2 regions of the Lysinibacillus sp. GJ-1 genome follow, and region 1 is predicted to be linked to the other one. Evidence: predicted binding sites of a transcription regulator. Region 1 holds the regulator's gene; the other holds the start of a gene.
What was found. Region 1 encodes LexA, which represses DNA repair genes until DNA is damaged. Its sites were predicted from a motif close to CGAACATATGTTCG; they were not measured.

Region 1 (8,222 bases):
GCTATTGATTATGAATATACCAGAAAAAGCGGATGATTTACTTCTTCCATTCATACTATTTGCAGGCGTTATGATGAGCTTACGACTACGAGCAAGTATGATGAAGGTTGTCAGTTCAATAGGGTTTGTCATTGCACTTATGATGAGCTTTATCATACACGAGCCAACCCCATTTTTTAGTATAGAACATCTCGCTTTATTGATGCCAGGGGTATATCTCTTCGTTATTTATATGTATGCATTACGTCGTAAAGAAACATTAAATGCCTTTGAGAAATGGATGAAAGATTTATATGTGCTTGATGTAATAGCAGTTATTACAGCTAGTTACTTTATCGCCTATATAGGCAAGCTGGATAGTGTTTATATTGTAAGTGCTAGTAATACCCCACATCTAATGAGTATTAGCATTGTATTGTTGTTTGTAGGGTCACTGTTTCTACCTGTAACATTTAAAGGGCGGGCATTAACGCCAGTGCTGACTGTATTATTCTTGTTATTTACAATTATGTTAAACGTTATTCCTTCTAATATACAGGGGATTGAATGGCTCAATATTATGACACGGTTAACCTTCATTGCTACGATTAAGGCTATCATCCTGGATTTGCTCATGAAGGGACGTATTTATCGAATCTATCAAGACTATATGCCGAAATTTTTAGATGCCATTGTTAGTATAGGTGTAGTAAGTGCGATGCTAGCAGTATGTGGTCTTGTGTCACAACTCGCTTATAACGACTTACTAGATTGGAAGCTTAGCATTGCACTAACAACAATTACGCTCTTTCTCACGGCAAGCCTATCACTTTGGCTTGGCGCAGTGCGGCACTTACGAATACTGCGACTTTCCGGCTTTATCATATTAGCCATCGCCTTTATAAAGCTGATATTCTTCGACTTATCCGCACTCGATTTATTAATACGCGCAATACTTTTCATCTCAATTGGTGGCATCGGCATGCTACTGTCGAGTAGATTGTTGAGGAAATAAAAATAAAGACTGTTTACTAGTGTGACTAGTAAATGGTCTTTTATTTTACTGTAAATTTGTTTTGGCGTAAAAAAGCCACTCAAATACGTGCTCTTTGAAAGTATTATTGTCAATAAAGTGGTGACAGGAACACGCATAGCGGCTGTAGAATTTTATAATTATCATTCACCAATAATGAAATCAAACTAGAAACATTAGCAGAATGTAGAGTCTACTATTACCACGACCGTCGAGGTCACAACCTTATTATAAAGGACAACAAGTATAAGCACTATGTTAGTTTAGGGGGTAAGAAAAATGGAAATGGCTTATACAATACTTGTATTCGTATTTGGACTTGTATTTGGTTCGTTTTTTAATGTGGTAGGTTTACGTGTGCCGATGAAGGAGTCGATAATCCAACCACCATCGCACTGTACGACCTGTCAGAGGCAATTGACGGCAATAGATTTAATACCTGTATTGTCCTATATATTTTTAGGAGGCAAATGTCGTAGCTGCGGGCAAAAAACTGCATGGATTTATCCATTCATCGAGCTGCTGACCGGGATATTATTTGCCTTTTCATATTGGCAATATGGATTTAGTGAACAATTTATCGTGGCATTATTATTGATTTCATTATTGGTGATTGTGGTTGTATCGGATATTACCTATATGCTTATACCAGATAAAGTGCTATTGTGCTTTTTGCCATTATTAGTGATTGGGCGTATGCTAGCGCCTTTGACGCCTTGGTGGGATAGTATTGTAGGTGCTGTCGTTGGCTTTGGCGTAGTATATAGTATCGCAGTTGTGTCGCGTGGTGGAATTGGTGGTGGCGACATAAAATTATTCTTTTTACTCTACTTTGTATTAGGTACAATCCACACACTATTGACATTATTTATAGCAGCCGTTATTGGAATGGTTGCTGGAATGATTGTGCTGCAAGTGCGCCAGCAAGGTAGAAAAACAGCGATTCCATTTGGCCCTGCCATCGCACTAGCAGCGGTCATAGTGTATTTCTATGGAAATGTCATAATACAGTGGTATGTAGGATTATGGTAAGGAGGGAGATAGATGAAACCAATTATAGGTATAACGGCGTTTGCGGAAGATGATTTATCATCGAGATTAAATGTAGCCTATAGCGAAAGCATTATTGAGGCTGGAGGGATCCCATTTATTATTCCGCTGGGGGTAGAGGAAGATGCGGCACAAATTCTATCGTTAACGGATGGTTTACTTTTATCGGGTGGGCACGATGTTCATCCATTTGAATTTGGTGCTGAACCTTTACCAAGGCTAGGAAAGATACACCCGGAGAGAGACAAGGTGGAACTGGCCTTACTTAATGCAGCCTTTACAAGGAAAATGCCGATATTCGGTATTTGCCGTGGTATTCAAATGCTCAATGTTGCATTAGGTGGAACATTATACCAAGATGTTGATAGTGAATATCATAGTAGTAAACTGTTAAAACATGCACAACAAGCAGCTCGTGGCGTCGCAACGCATTATGTTCACATAACACCTCATACATTGTTAAAAACAATTATTGAAGAAGAAAAAATTGCTGTTAATTCCTTTCATCATCAAGCAGTAAATGTTTTAGCAGAGAAGCTAGTCGTTGCAGCAAAATCTAGTGATGGTCTAGTCGAAGCGGTGGTCCATGAAGAGTTTCCGTTTTGTCTAGCAGTTCAGTGGCACCCAGAAGAACAGGCAATTGTAGGAGATATTGCTGCACAAAAACTTTTTTCAGCTTTCGTTAAAGCGAGCATGCTATATAAAAGAGAAGCATAGGGATGACAGCTAAGAAACCAAACGAAAATTTAATAGTTTAGCCTTTAAATACAGTCTTTCACATAGAAAAGGCTGTATTTTTATTGTCATAATTGGAGGTATAGTTTAAGAGAAATTCTAACTATGCAAATTGATAATTACTTCAAGGCAAAAGGCAGCTACGCAGAGTTTCTTCAGGTAATTACAGTGAAACAAAGGATTAATAATAAATGTTATAATTGCATTTATATGTTAAATAAAGGGGTGGTTGTAATGGAATATAAATTATTAGTGGAAGAGGATTTAAGTAAATGTACCGAAACATTTATTGAAGTATTTAATGATGCGCCTTGGAATGATAAATGGACATTTTCGCAAGCTAAAAAATATTTATTAGATTTTTATCAGACACCTGGATTCTTAGGAGTTTTAGCAATAGAAAATGACGAGATTTTAGGCTGTATTTTAGGAGTCAATAGAGTTTGGTGGAGCGGAGATGAATTCTTTATTAATGAAATGTACGTAAAACAACAACAGCAGAATAAGGGAATTGGAAGAGCGCTGTTAAATCATTTAATTAAAGAACTCGATAATAACAAAATAAATAACATTGTACTGCTTACAGATAGAGGGATACCTGCCGAAGAATTTTATAAAAAAAATGGTTTTGAAGAAATAGAAAGAATCATCTTTCTACATAAGAACATTAAACAATCGTTATCACGTTGATGAACTTAATGATATATGCCATAGAACGCTCCTAAATGTAAGTTTGAGCACACATGCAAAAGCCACGAATGTTATCCCATCAACATTTCGTGGCTTTCCTAATCGAACATTATTTTTTCGCAAAATTAGTATAAGAATGCATTAATGTACACGGCGATATAAGCCGACAACTTGTCCTAAAATCGAAACTTGGTCTACAATAATCGGTTCCATTGTAGCGTTCTCTGGCTGTAAGCGGAAATGATTTTTTTCTTTAAAGAAGCGTTTGACAGTTGCTTCATCTTCTTCGGTCATGGCTACGACGATATCACCGTTATCGGCTGTTGCCTTTTGCTTGACGATGACTAAGTCCCCGTCAAAAATTCCTGCCTCAATCATCGATTCACCCATGATTTCTAGCATAAATAACTGATCTTCGCTTGTCCCGTAAATATCCGGTAAAGGGAAATATTCATCGATATTTTCAATCGCTGTAATTGGAGATCCAGCAGTAACCTTCCCTACAAGTGGTACATGGATAACACTTTGCTTTTGAATCGAATCCTCAGGCTCTAAAATTTCAATTGCACGCGGTTTAGTAGGATCTCGTCGAATAAAGCCTTTTTGCTCTAAACGAGCTAAATGTCCATGAACTGTTGAGCTTGATGCAAGTCCAACTGCTTCACCAATCTCACGTACAGATGGTGGATAGCCCTTTGCGCGTACTTCTTCTTTGATAAACGCTAGTATGTCTTCTTGTCTTTTCGAAACTTTTTTCATGATTGCTCACCTCTTTTTTTTATATCATTCTTCTTACTAGATAGTATAGCAGAATGCGAACACTTATGCAAACATAGGTTCGAAAAGTGTTTGACAAAAACGTTTGTTCGCTTTATTATAAGAACATACATTCCGAACAAACATTCTAAAAAGGGGATATGATGCATGAATTGGTTTAAAAAAAATACACATATTTCAATTTTATTGGGCGTAATTTTCTTATTTGCAGGCTATCTTTTTATAACTGATCCTGGAGACATTACCTACACTGAAATTCATATAGAGCATGGCGATAGCTTATGGTCGTTAGCCGAACAATACCGTGGTAAAATGGGTACGGATGACTGGATTAACCTTGTGAAAGCCGAGAACGAATTACATAGCGTTAATATTGTTGCAGGGAAATCACTCGTTATACCCGTAGTGGGTGACAATAAGATGCCCACCAATTCTATTGAAATTGCGAGAAGTGGAAAATGATGAATAAAAAACGAACGGCTGTACTGTACTGCCGGGTTAGTACGGAAAAAGAGACCCAAAGTTCTTCATTAGAACGACAACAAGAAGAATTGCTGCGTTATGCCAAGGAACAAAACTATGAAGTGATACAGGTTTTTCAGGACAAACATAGTGGTTATGATGTGGAACGCGAAGGTTTACTGGAGATGCTCGATTTTATTAAAGAAAAAGAAATTCAAGCATTATTTGTGCAAGATGAAACACGTTTAGGGCGTGGGAATGCGCGAATGGCTGTACTCCATTTATTGCAAAAAACAGATACAGATGTTTTTTCGATGCGAGATGCGGGGCCTGTCCAATTAAATGAGATGGACACGATGTTGCTTGAAATATTAGCGATTGTAGAGGAGTATCAGCGTAAAATTCATAATGCGAAAATTCGCCGCGGTATGCGTCGGGCAGTAGAAAATGGCTATCGTCCAGAAAATAACTTGTCCAATCGTGGCAATCCAAATGGTCAGGAGCGCAAGGAAGTACCGGTAGAAGAAATTGTGAAGTTGCGAAATCGGGGCTTTACTTTTGAAGAAATAGCCATGACACTTAGAGGTCTTGGCTTCGAAGTTAGTAAGGCAACCGTACATAGGCGCTATCAAGAACATCAAGAAAGATTAGCAGGCAAATAATTTGCACTGCTAGTCTTTTTTTATTCTACTAACAGTCTTGAAGTGTAGTAGAGAGCTCAACTTTGCCATTCTTCCTGCAAAATAGCGTAATAGTACTCATCCCACCAATCGTCACCATGTGGTATACATTTTTTGAAAAATCCTTCACGACGCATGCCGATTTTTTCCATAACGCGATAAGAAGCGATATTTTCGGGCTGACATGTGGCGATGATTCGATGAAGCTTCATTTTCGTGAAGCCGTAATCTAATAGTGCTTGTGCTGCCTCCGACGCATAGCCTTTACGATAATACGCAGGATTTAACACCCATCCAATTTCATATGTATGTTCGCCAAAGTAAGGATGGAATACGAGATGACCGATAACCTGTGACTGCTCCTGTAAAACAATGGCGAAATGCTTTGCTTCATCACGATTATCTGATATAAATTTTTGCACTTGTTGTGCAGTTAAAACGCCTTCTGGCATATAGTGCATCACGGTTTGATCGGACATATAGTTAACAACAGCCTGCCAATCTTGTATTTCAAATTTTCGGATATGTAATCGCTGTGTTGTAATGTTCACCTTATTTCCCCCAATATGTGTTCTTTATTAATAGTTATACACTACTAACATTTGGAAGTCATGTAAATTGTGGCTAAGCTGTGTGATTAAGGGTTGGTATAACTGCATTTTAAGGGAAAGCATGCTATACTTTGCATACTGAAGTCATCAAGGTATTGAAAGGTGTGTAACGATGTTATCCAAAGAAAAAATTAATCGAATCAATGAATTAGCAGCAAAAGCTAAAGCGGGCAGTTTAACGGAAGAAGAAGCGAAAGAGCGTACATCCCTTCGCAAAGAATATTTAGATACATTTAGAGCAACGATGCGCAATACAATTGAAAATGTTAAAGTTGTCGATCAAGAAGGTAATGACGTAACGCCTGAGAAGGTAAAACAAGCGAAAAAAAATAAATTTCTAAATTAATATGACACATTTCATGCAGGATGTAAGCAAACACATTTCGCGTGGACATTTCACTATAGATTTCTAGCAAAATCCTTGCCATCACTGAAGAAGGTTTCTTTTTTTATTTGTTAAACCTTCCTCCAAAATAGGCAGTAATTTTGTCGTTATTTCTATCATTGCTATGTCTAAGTTACAGAATGATGATAAAGTATGTCATAAATCTCAAATAGTATAACAAAAGCATTGTTTTCTAGGACAATGTTGACTAAACTGTAGTAGAACAATATATAGGACGAGAAAGGATGTCACAACATAATGACTCAACATGCGGACCAACTAGCGATTAATGCTATCCGAACATTGTCAATTGATGCAATTGAAAAAGCAAATTCAGGTCACCCAGGCTTACCAATGGGGGCAGCGCCAATGGCTTATACGCTTTGGACAAAACAACTTCGCCATAATCCGGCAAATCCAAAATGGTATAACCGCGATCGTTTCGTACTTTCAGCAGGTCATGGCTCTATGCTTTTATATAGCCTACTTCACCTTGGCGGTTAAGGCCTACCAATGGAAGAAATTCAAAACTTCCGTCAATGGGATTCATTAACTCCAGGACATCCAGAATACGACCATACGGTTGGGGTAGAGGCAACAACAGGTCCACTTGGACAAGGGATTGCGATGACAGTTGGTATGGCAATGGCAGAGCGTCATTTAGCAGCGACTTATAATAAACCAGGACATGAAATTGTCGATCACTATACATTTGCGCTTTGTGGCGACGGCGACTTAATGGAAGGTGTTGCGGCTGAAGCGATTTCATTAGCTGGACATTTAAAACTTGAAAAATTAATCGTGTTATACGATTCAAATGATATTTCATTAGATGGTGATTTAGAAAAATCATTCTCAGAAAACGTACAAAAACGTTTTGAGTCATATGGCTGGAACTATTTAAAAGTGGCTGACGGTACAGATACAGAAGCTGTTAACCAAGCAATCGAAGAAGCAAAAAAATCAACTGGCAAGCCAACGCTGATTGAAGTGAAAACTGTCATCGGATTCGGTTCTCCAAACAAATCAGGTAAAGCAGATTCTCACGGTGCGCCACTAGGCACTGATGAGGTTGTATTAACTAAAGCAGCGTATGAGTGGGCACATGAGCCATTCCAAATTCCTGCTGAAGTATATGATACATTCAATGCAGCAGCTGAAGTACAAGGTGCACAGCCGGAAGCAGCTTGGAATGCAAAATTTGAAGCTTACAAAGCAGAGTTCCCAGAATTAGCAGCTCAATTCGAAGATGCGATGAATGGTAAGCTACCAGAAGATTTCGCAGCAGAATTGCCAGTTTATGAAGCAGGTAAATCTGTAGCAACACGTTCATCTTCAGGCGATGCAATTAATGCGATTGCGAAGAAAACACCATCATTCTTCGGTGGTTCTGCTGACCTTGCAGGCTCAAATAAAACGACGATGAAGGGTGCAGGCGACTTCTCAGCGGATGACTATGCAGGTCGCAATATTTGGTTTGGTGTCCGTGAATTCGCTATGGGCGCAGCAATGAACGGTATGGCTCTTCACGGCGGTGTTAACGTCTTTGGCGGAACATTCTTCGTATTCTCTGATTATGTACGTCCAGCTGTACGTCTTTCTGCATTAATGGGTCTTCCTGTGACATATGTATTCACACATGACTCAATCGCTGTAGGGGAAGATGGTCCAACACATGAACCAATCGAGCATTTAGCTTCATTACGTGCAATGCCAAACCTTTCTGTTGTTCGTCCAGCAGATGCGAACGAATCAGCAGTAGCATGGGAGCTTGCAGTATCATCAGAAAAAACACCAACTGTATTAGTATTATCTCGTCA
Region 2 (8,222 bases), 2.0 Mb from region 1:
TCGACAAAAAGCAGTGCTGATCGAACTCGGTTTTTTAAGTAATGCCAATGAAGAAAGAGTTATTACAACAGCTAAATTCCGAGAACAAGCCTCACTTGGCATTTATCAAGGCATTTTAGATTATTTTGATGCAAACGAGTAAAAAAAACCTTCATTTTCTAATTAAAGAAAATGAAGGTTTTTATATGTGATTTACTTATGTTATCGCTAATGTGACCCATACAATTTCCTCCATGCGAATAAAGAAGGGTGTGCGATTAATTTCGATAACGATATGGTCTGGTAATATGGAGGTCAACTTACCTTGCTGAATATTCTTCTTCGTTTGAACAACGATCATTTGGCCAATCATCAGTTTCAGTGTTTCATATAAATAAGGATTCGACATCCTTCCTATTTGCGTCATCGAAATTACACTTCCTTCCCACATTTAGCCATTCTTTTTAGTATATGAAGGAATGCTAGACAATGTACCTCTATTTTGACTCAAGTAGAATTGTAACAGGTCCATCATTTGTCAATGCCACATCCATCATAGCACCAAAAATTCCTGTCTCCACCTGTAGACCATAGCCTCGTAATGCATCATTAAATGCCTCCCACAAAGAGGCCGCTATTTCTGGTCTTGCCGCACTTGTAAAGCTTGGACGATTACCCTTTTTCGTATCTCCATACAATGTAAATTGAGACACTGATAGGATTGCCCCTCCATGCTCCAAAATAGAGTGATTCATTTTCCCTTCACTATCTTCCCACAAGCGTAGATTAGCGACTTTTTTTGCTAGATAGGCCACGTCTTCGGTTGTATCGTCATGTGTAATGCCTACAAGAAGCACATAGCCGCTATCAATAGCACCTGTTACTTCTCCTTGTACCGTAACAGATGCAGCCTTACTCCGCTGTAAAACTACTTTCATAATGTTAAACCCCTCAATCTATAAAAAATCTACACTATTCTTTTCTCAGCCTTTAGTTAATTACACGCTGCACAGAATATATATCAGGTGTTTGTTTTATACGTTCAACAACCTTATGCAAATGAGAAATATTTGAAATTGAAATCGTTAGGTGAATAGTGGCGATTTTATCACGATCAGCACGGCCGCTCACAGCTAAAATGTTCGTTTTCGTCTCGCTGACGATTTGCATAATTTCATTTAAAATACCAGGTCTATCAAAGGCAGATACCTCAATATCGACAGGATACTCTTTTTTCTCAGGTGTAAGCCCATTCTCCCATTCAACTTCGATAATACGTTCCTGCTCATCCTCAATTTGGATGTTTGGACAATCTGCACGGTGTACGGAAACACCTCGTCCTTTTGTAATAAAACCGACAATGTCATCACCCGGCACTGGTGTACAGCAACGAGACAATCGAATGAGCATATTGTCAATTCCTTTTACAATAACGCCAGACTCTGTGCGCTTTTGCGGAATTGGATTTTTCATTTTTTGCTCAATTTTTTCAAGTGCTTCTTCTTGTTCACGCTCTTTACGACGTTTTTCGGCTAAACGATTAACAACTTGTTGCGCTGTAATACCATTTACACCAACTGCGGCATATAAATCTTCTTCATTCGTGTAATTAAATTTATCGCAGACACGTTTTAAGTTTTCCGCTGACATTGTTTCTTTCATGTCGAAATCTTGCGCGCGTATTTCTTTTTCAATCATCTCTTTGCCTTTGATGATATTTTCTTCACGAAGATGACGCTTGAAAAATTGCTTAATTTTGTTTTTTGCTTGGGATGATTGAGCAATTTTTAGCCAGTCACGACTCGGGCCGAAAGATTGTTTTGATGTTAATATTTCAATAATATCACCCGTTTTTAATGGTGTATCGAGCGGCACCATCTTGCCATTAATTTTTGCACCGATTGTACGATTACCGACTTCTGAATGCACACGGTATGCGAAATCGATAGGTACAGAACCAGCTGGCAATTCTATTACATCCCCTTCTGGTGTAAACACGTACACCATATCAGAGAATAAATCGAATTTTAAAGATTCCATGAACTCCTCGGCATTTGAAGACTCGTTTTGGAATTCTAATATTTCTCTAAACCAAGTTAATTTTTGATCGACATTTTGTTTTTCAATATCAATCTTTTTACCTTCTTTATAAGCCCAGTGAGCTGCGATCCCGTATTCGGCAATTTTATGCATTTCTTTTGTACGGATTTGTACTTCTAGTGGATCACCGTATGGACCAATGACCGTTGTATGCAACGATTGATATAAGTTTTGCTTTGGCATTGCAATATAATCTTTAAAACGCCCAGGCATCGGCTTCCATAATGTATGCACAATACCTAACACTGCATAGCAATCTTTTATGCTATCAACTAAAACGCGAATGGCTAACAAATCATAAATTTCGTTAAATTGCTTTTTTTGAAGCACCATTTTACGATAGATGCTGTATATATGTTTCGGACGACCATAAATATCCGCATCGATTTCCACTTCAGAAAGTTGGGATTTCATTTCTCCCATAACATTGTCTAAATAAGCCTCACGTTCATCTCGCTTCTTCTTCATTAGACTGACAATACGGTAATATTGCTGTGGATTTAAATAACGTAGTGCAGTATCCTCCAGCTCCCATTTTACTGTCGAAATTCCTAGACGATGTGCAAGGGGAGCAAAAATTTCAAGCGTTTCTTTTGAAATACGGCGTTGTTTTTCAGCAGGTAAATGCTTTAAGGTACGCATATTGTGCAAACGATCCGCAAGCTTAATTAAGATAACACGAATATCCTGTGCCATAGCGACAAACATTTTACGGTGATTTTCCGCCTGCTGTGCTTCTTTCGATAAATATTTTATTTTCCCCAGCTTCGTCACACCATCAACGAGCATTGCTACTTCCTCGCCAAATTCACGGACTAGGTCATCACGTGTAAATTCCGTATCTTCGACAACATCGTGTAAAAAGCCTGCTGCCACAGTTTCTGGATCCATTTGTAATTCAGCTAAAATACCGGCAACTTGCACTGGGTGAATAATATACGGTTCACCAGAGCTACGGAATTGCTCAATATGCGCATCTCTTGCCAATTCATATGCTTTTTTCACGAATGCGACATTTTCCTCATTCATGTAGGATTTGACTAACTCAAAAACGTCCTCAGGAGTCAAAATTTGCTCTTTCGCCATAACATGTCCACCTTGCTCGTCAAATTTTTCAGATTAGATATAAACTTAATTGTATAAAAAATAGAGGGCGATTGTAAAGGGACTGTGTCATATAGTTTAGATAATATCGTGAACAAGTTTTATAAATGGAAAAAATATTCATTATTATAAATAAAAAGACCCTTTGCTAGGCTGATTTGCTTCGCAAAGAGTCTTTCATTTTCTTGTTAGTTTGCTTTGTTGTAAGCCACTGCAATTTTCGCACCAACTACTGCATTGTTTTTCACTAATGCGATATTGGCATCAAGGCTCTTACCTGCTGTTAACTCTTTTACTTTACCAAGTAAGAATGGTGTTACGTTTTTACCTTGGATACCATTTTCTTCAGCTTCTTGTAAAGCCTTTTCAATAATGCTTGTGATAAATTCATGCTCTAGTGCATCCGCTTCAGGGATAGGGTTTGCAATAACTGCGCCACCTTGTAAGCCTAAATCCCACTTAGCACGCAACATTGCTGCAACTTCTTCTGGTGTATCTAGTTTAAAGTTGACATCAAATCCGCTTTGGCGAGTGTAGAATGCTGGAAGCTCAGACGTGCCATATCCGACTACTGGTACACCTTTTGTTTCAAGATATTCTAATGTTAAACCGATATCTAAAATAGATTTCGCACCTGCACAAATAACAGCTACATTTGTTTGTGCTAATTCTTCTAAGTCTGCTGAAATATCCATTGTTGTTTCAGCACCACGGTGTACGCCTCCGATACCACCTGTAACGAAAATGTCAATACCTGCAAGCTCAGCGCAAATCATTGTTGCAGCAACTGTTGTCGCACCTAATTTTTTCGTAGCCAATAAATAGCCTAAATCGCGACGAGAAGTTTTTGCAACACCTTGTGCATTCCCAAACATTTCAAGTTCTTCGTCAGATAAACCGATTTTAATTTTCCCATCAATCAGCGCGATTGTTGCAGGCACCGCACCGTTATCACGAATAATTTGCTCTACTTCACGTGCCGTTTGTACGTTTTGAGGATATGGCATACCATGTGAAATGATTGTTGACTCTAATGCAACAATTGGTAGTCCTTGTGCTTGTCCAGCTTTTACTTCTTCTGATAATACGATGAATTCTTTCATGATGTTATTCCTCCATTTCACTTTTCAACAATTCTTCTGATAGTTCAGGTCTTACTGTATATGGGGATGCCAGTGTATTTTTGGCATTCGTTAAGCCTGCGTCTATGCAAACTTCAAACGATTGCCCCCTTAACCAACTATGAATGACAGCACTTACAAAAGCGTCACCCGCGCCCGTTACATCTTCAATTTTCTTTATTGCTTTCGCAGTAAAATGACGTGGTGGACTAGTGGTAGAGGCAGCATAGACTCCTTTGCTACCTGCCGTAATAATGACATGCTCTGCTCCTAATTGTAGAAGCTTTTGAATCGCTTTGTCATAGTTTGCCTCGGTATTGATTGTATGACCTACAATCGTCTCTGCTTCGTCCGTATTACATATAAACCACGTCACACCTTGCAATGTATCCGGTAATCGATTCATTTTGGGAGAAGATACAGGAACGATAACAAATGGAATAGCGCGCGCAATCGCGACTTGTTGGATATACACTACCGTTTCTTTCGGGCAATTTAAATCCATAATAAAGCAGCCAGCATTCATAAGCATTGCCTCGTATTTCTTTAACAAACTCGGCAACAATAAATCATAAACTTCCATATTTGCCACAGCTAATGCAAGCTCACCTTGCTCGTCCATAATCGCCGTATAAGAACCAGTTGAAGCATCTGGTAACTGCTCGACATAGCGCAAATTCATAAATGATTCTGATGCTTCTTGGATTACTTGCCAATCCGCATCTTTCCCTGCTGTCGTTAATAACGTCACCTGATGATTAAGTAGGCCTAAATTTTCCGCAATATTGCGTCCAACTCCACCTACACTGAATGAGGAACTAGCAGGATTCGAAGTGCCTAATTGAACAGTCCCTTTTACATGAAATTTGCGATCGAGATTGGCGCCACCGATACAAATAATTTCATTTTCCTCAGGTAAAATATAAGCACGGCCAACAATTTTCCCTTGCTTCGTTAAGCTCGACACTAAGTTCGCAAGTACTGGACGGGACAGATTCATCTTATCTGCCATCTCTTGCTGAGACATAAACGGATTTTTGCGAATTAAAGCCAGTACCGCTTGTTCTCTTTCATTCATAGCATCACCTTTTATTATATTTGTTTGTATTATAAACTTTTGTTTGAGCGAAGTCAAAACATTTCATACGATTTGTTTAACGCTCCCCATTTCTATATTATCCCTTTAAATGAAATGCACATATTTCCAATAAAAAATAGCACACTAGATTAATTTTCTAGCGTACTATTTGTCCGTTCCATATTGTTTATACTATTATGCTGTATCAGCATTATGCATGACATTCGGTACTTGTTTTTTTACAATGATGACAAACAAACCAGCGAAAACACAAAAAACGCCAGCCAAGAAAAATGCCCAAGTATAAGAATTGAAAAGTTTATAGATAAGACCTCCCCCATATGCTGCTACTGCTGCGCCTGCCTGATGGGAAGCGAATATCCAGCCATAAATAACTCCGCTTTTTTGGGTACCAAAAATTTGCCTTGAGATACTAACAGTTGGCGGTACAGTTGCAATCCAATCTAGTCCATAAAAGACAGTAAACATGATGAGCAATGGTAAAGAGCCTTGCACTAATGCATACGGCAGTAAAACTAAGGAAGCCCCCCGTAAAAGATAATACCAAAATAGTAACCAACGATTATCGAAGCGATCCGATAACCAGCCTGATAATGTTGTTCCTACTAGATTAAAAATTCCCATGAAGGATAGAAAAGATGCTGCTGTTACTAACGGAATACCGAAACTAATACAATACGATACAAAATGTGTACCTATTAAGCCACTAGTCGATAATCCACAAATAAAGAAACTACCAGCCAAAAGCCAAAATGCTTTCACTTTCACAGCCTCAAATAAACCATTAAAGGCAATAACGATTGGATTTTTCTTATTTTCTACTACATCTACCAATCGTTCTTCGTCAAGACCATATGCAAGAAGCCCCACATCCATCGGTTTATTTTTCATAAACAATGCAATAATCATTAACATGATCGAACTTAACACAATGATTAATGCAATTGCCCAACGCCATGAGTAATTTTCAATCATCATCGCTAAAATTGGTAGCAGTACTAATTGGCCTGTTGCAGTACTAGCTGTTAGTATTCCTAATGCAAGCCCTCTTCTTTTCTCAAACCAATGATTCGCCACAAAAGGACTTAATACTGTTAAAAAGAGACTAGCTCCTAAACCAATAATAAAGCCCCAAATTATCATTAATTGCCATGCTTGTTGCATCAACAATGTGAGCGAGATCCCTATGACTAATATTATCATCGCAGCTAACATCATTTTCTTTAATCCAATCACTTCAAGTAGTGCTGCCATAAATGAAATGCCATATAAAAAAAGGCTGATGGCAAAAGCCATTGCAATGATTGAACGATCCCAGCCAAACTCCTGTTCAAACGGACCAATAAAAACACCGGATGAAGATAAAGTAATACCCGCTACAATAATGGAGAAAAAAGTAATCGCTAAAACAAACCAGCTGTAATGAATACGTTTCATAAAGCCACCTACATTCTCAGATAATGTAACACTTTAAGGATATTTTCATATAAAATAAAAATACATGTATATACATATATAATAATAACTTGTTATTTTTTATGTCAAGAAATATTTTCCAATTAAGTGCTATAATATAAACAATTAAAAAACATAAAAGGAGAGCTTATTTGATGGAGAAAGTATACACAGACATTGACTATACTCAAATTTGCGTATGTACAAATCTTAGAAAGAAGACTAGAGTTGTAACGCAGTTATACGATAAAATTCTTGAACCTACTAATTTAAAAGTTACGCAATACGCTCTGTTAGCCAATATAGCAAAGCATTAGGCCGTTTCAGTTAGTCAACTAGGCATTATTCTTTCACTTGACCAGACGACAATAACCCGCAATGTCAATCTTTTGAAAAAAAATGGCTATGTGGCTATTACCCAAGATTCACAAGATGGCCGAACAAAAATTATCTCCCTAACTACTACAGGCCTGGAAAAACTAAATGAAGCAACACCTATTTGGAAAAACTTACAGGAAAAAATCATCCATGATATTGGATTCGAACAATATATAAATTTTTATGACACGCTCCAAAAAATACAAAAAGTAGTGAAATCCTACGAAAAAAGGTAGACTCGAATTGTGTTCAAATTGTTTGCGTGCCTGACACCAAAAAAGGCTGCCCACTTTGGGACAGCCTTTTTGGTTATTAATATTGAATTAAAGTTTTTACACTTAAATCGCCAAGTTTTGCACGGCCATTTAGTTCTTTTAGCTCGATTAGGAATGCACAGCCAACAACTTCTCCACCTAATTGTTGAATTAAGCGTACTGTTGCCTCGACTGTACCACCAGTAGCTAGTAAATCATCACAGATAAGTACTTTCTGACCTGGTTTGATGGCATCTTTATGCATTGTTAAAGTATCTTTACCATACTCTAAACCGTAATCTGCACTAATGACTTCACGTGGCAATTTTCCTGGTTTACGAACTGGCGCAAAGCCAATTTCAAGCGCATAGGCAACTGGGCAACCGATAATGAAACCACGTGCTTCAGGACCTACAATAATTTCTGCGCCTACTTCCTTAGCATAAGCTACGATTTGATCTGTTGCATATTTGTAAGCTGGACCGTTATCCATAATTGTTGTAATATCCTTGAAGCTGATGCCTTCTTTTGGCCAGTTCTCGACTGTTGTCACGTATTGCTTTAAATCCATAGTTCTTGCTCCTCCTACGAAACTGTATTCGCATATAAATTTAATCGTTCATCAAACCATTGCTTTAACTCTATATATGGCGCATAGACAAGTTTTTGCTCTATTTCAATCTGTTCAGAACGTTGTTTGTAAGACGGTGCCTCAGTTAATGCCGTTTTTGG

Region 2: LO754_RS16205 (carbohydrate kinase) is a predicted target of LexA. The motif match lies at 5,415-5,428, and genes of this name have one in related genera.

The regions. Positions count from the first base shown of each region.
Region 1 is NZ_CP088912.1:1,260,761-1,268,982, forward strand. Features, by position in the region: gene LO754_RS05765 (DUF2339 domain-containing protein) at 1-994, shown strand, start outside; gene LO754_RS05770 (A24 family peptidase) at 1,292-2,044, shown strand; gene LO754_RS05775 (gamma-glutamyl-gamma-aminobutyrate hydrolase family protein) at 2,057-2,779, shown strand; gene LO754_RS05780 (GNAT family N-acetyltransferase) at 3,032-3,487, shown strand; gene lexA (transcriptional repressor LexA) at 3,629-4,246, opposite strand; gene yneA (cell division suppressor protein YneA) at 4,412-4,726, shown strand; gene LO754_RS05795 (YneB family resolvase-like protein) at 4,726-5,388, shown strand; gene LO754_RS05800 (GNAT family N-acetyltransferase) at 5,445-5,957, opposite strand; gene LO754_RS05805 (DUF896 domain-containing protein) at 6,130-6,363, shown strand; partial or broken gene tkt (transketolase) at 6,661-8,222, shown strand, end outside.
Region 2 is NZ_CP088912.1:3,257,431-3,265,652, forward strand. Features, by position in the region: gene LO754_RS16180 (N-acetylmuramoyl-L-alanine amidase family protein) at 1-142, shown strand, start outside; gene LO754_RS16185 (DUF2642 domain-containing protein) at 197-406, opposite strand; gene dtd (D-aminoacyl-tRNA deacylase) at 477-917, opposite strand; gene LO754_RS16195 (RelA/SpoT family protein) at 970-3,165, opposite strand; gene LO754_RS16200 (pseudouridine-5'-phosphate glycosidase) at 3,372-4,286, opposite strand; gene LO754_RS16205 (carbohydrate kinase) at 4,291-5,382, opposite strand; gene LO754_RS16210 (MFS transporter) at 5,578-6,840, opposite strand; gene LO754_RS16215 (adenine phosphoribosyltransferase) at 7,549-8,061, opposite strand; gene recJ (single-stranded-DNA-specific exonuclease RecJ) at 8,076-8,222, opposite strand, start outside.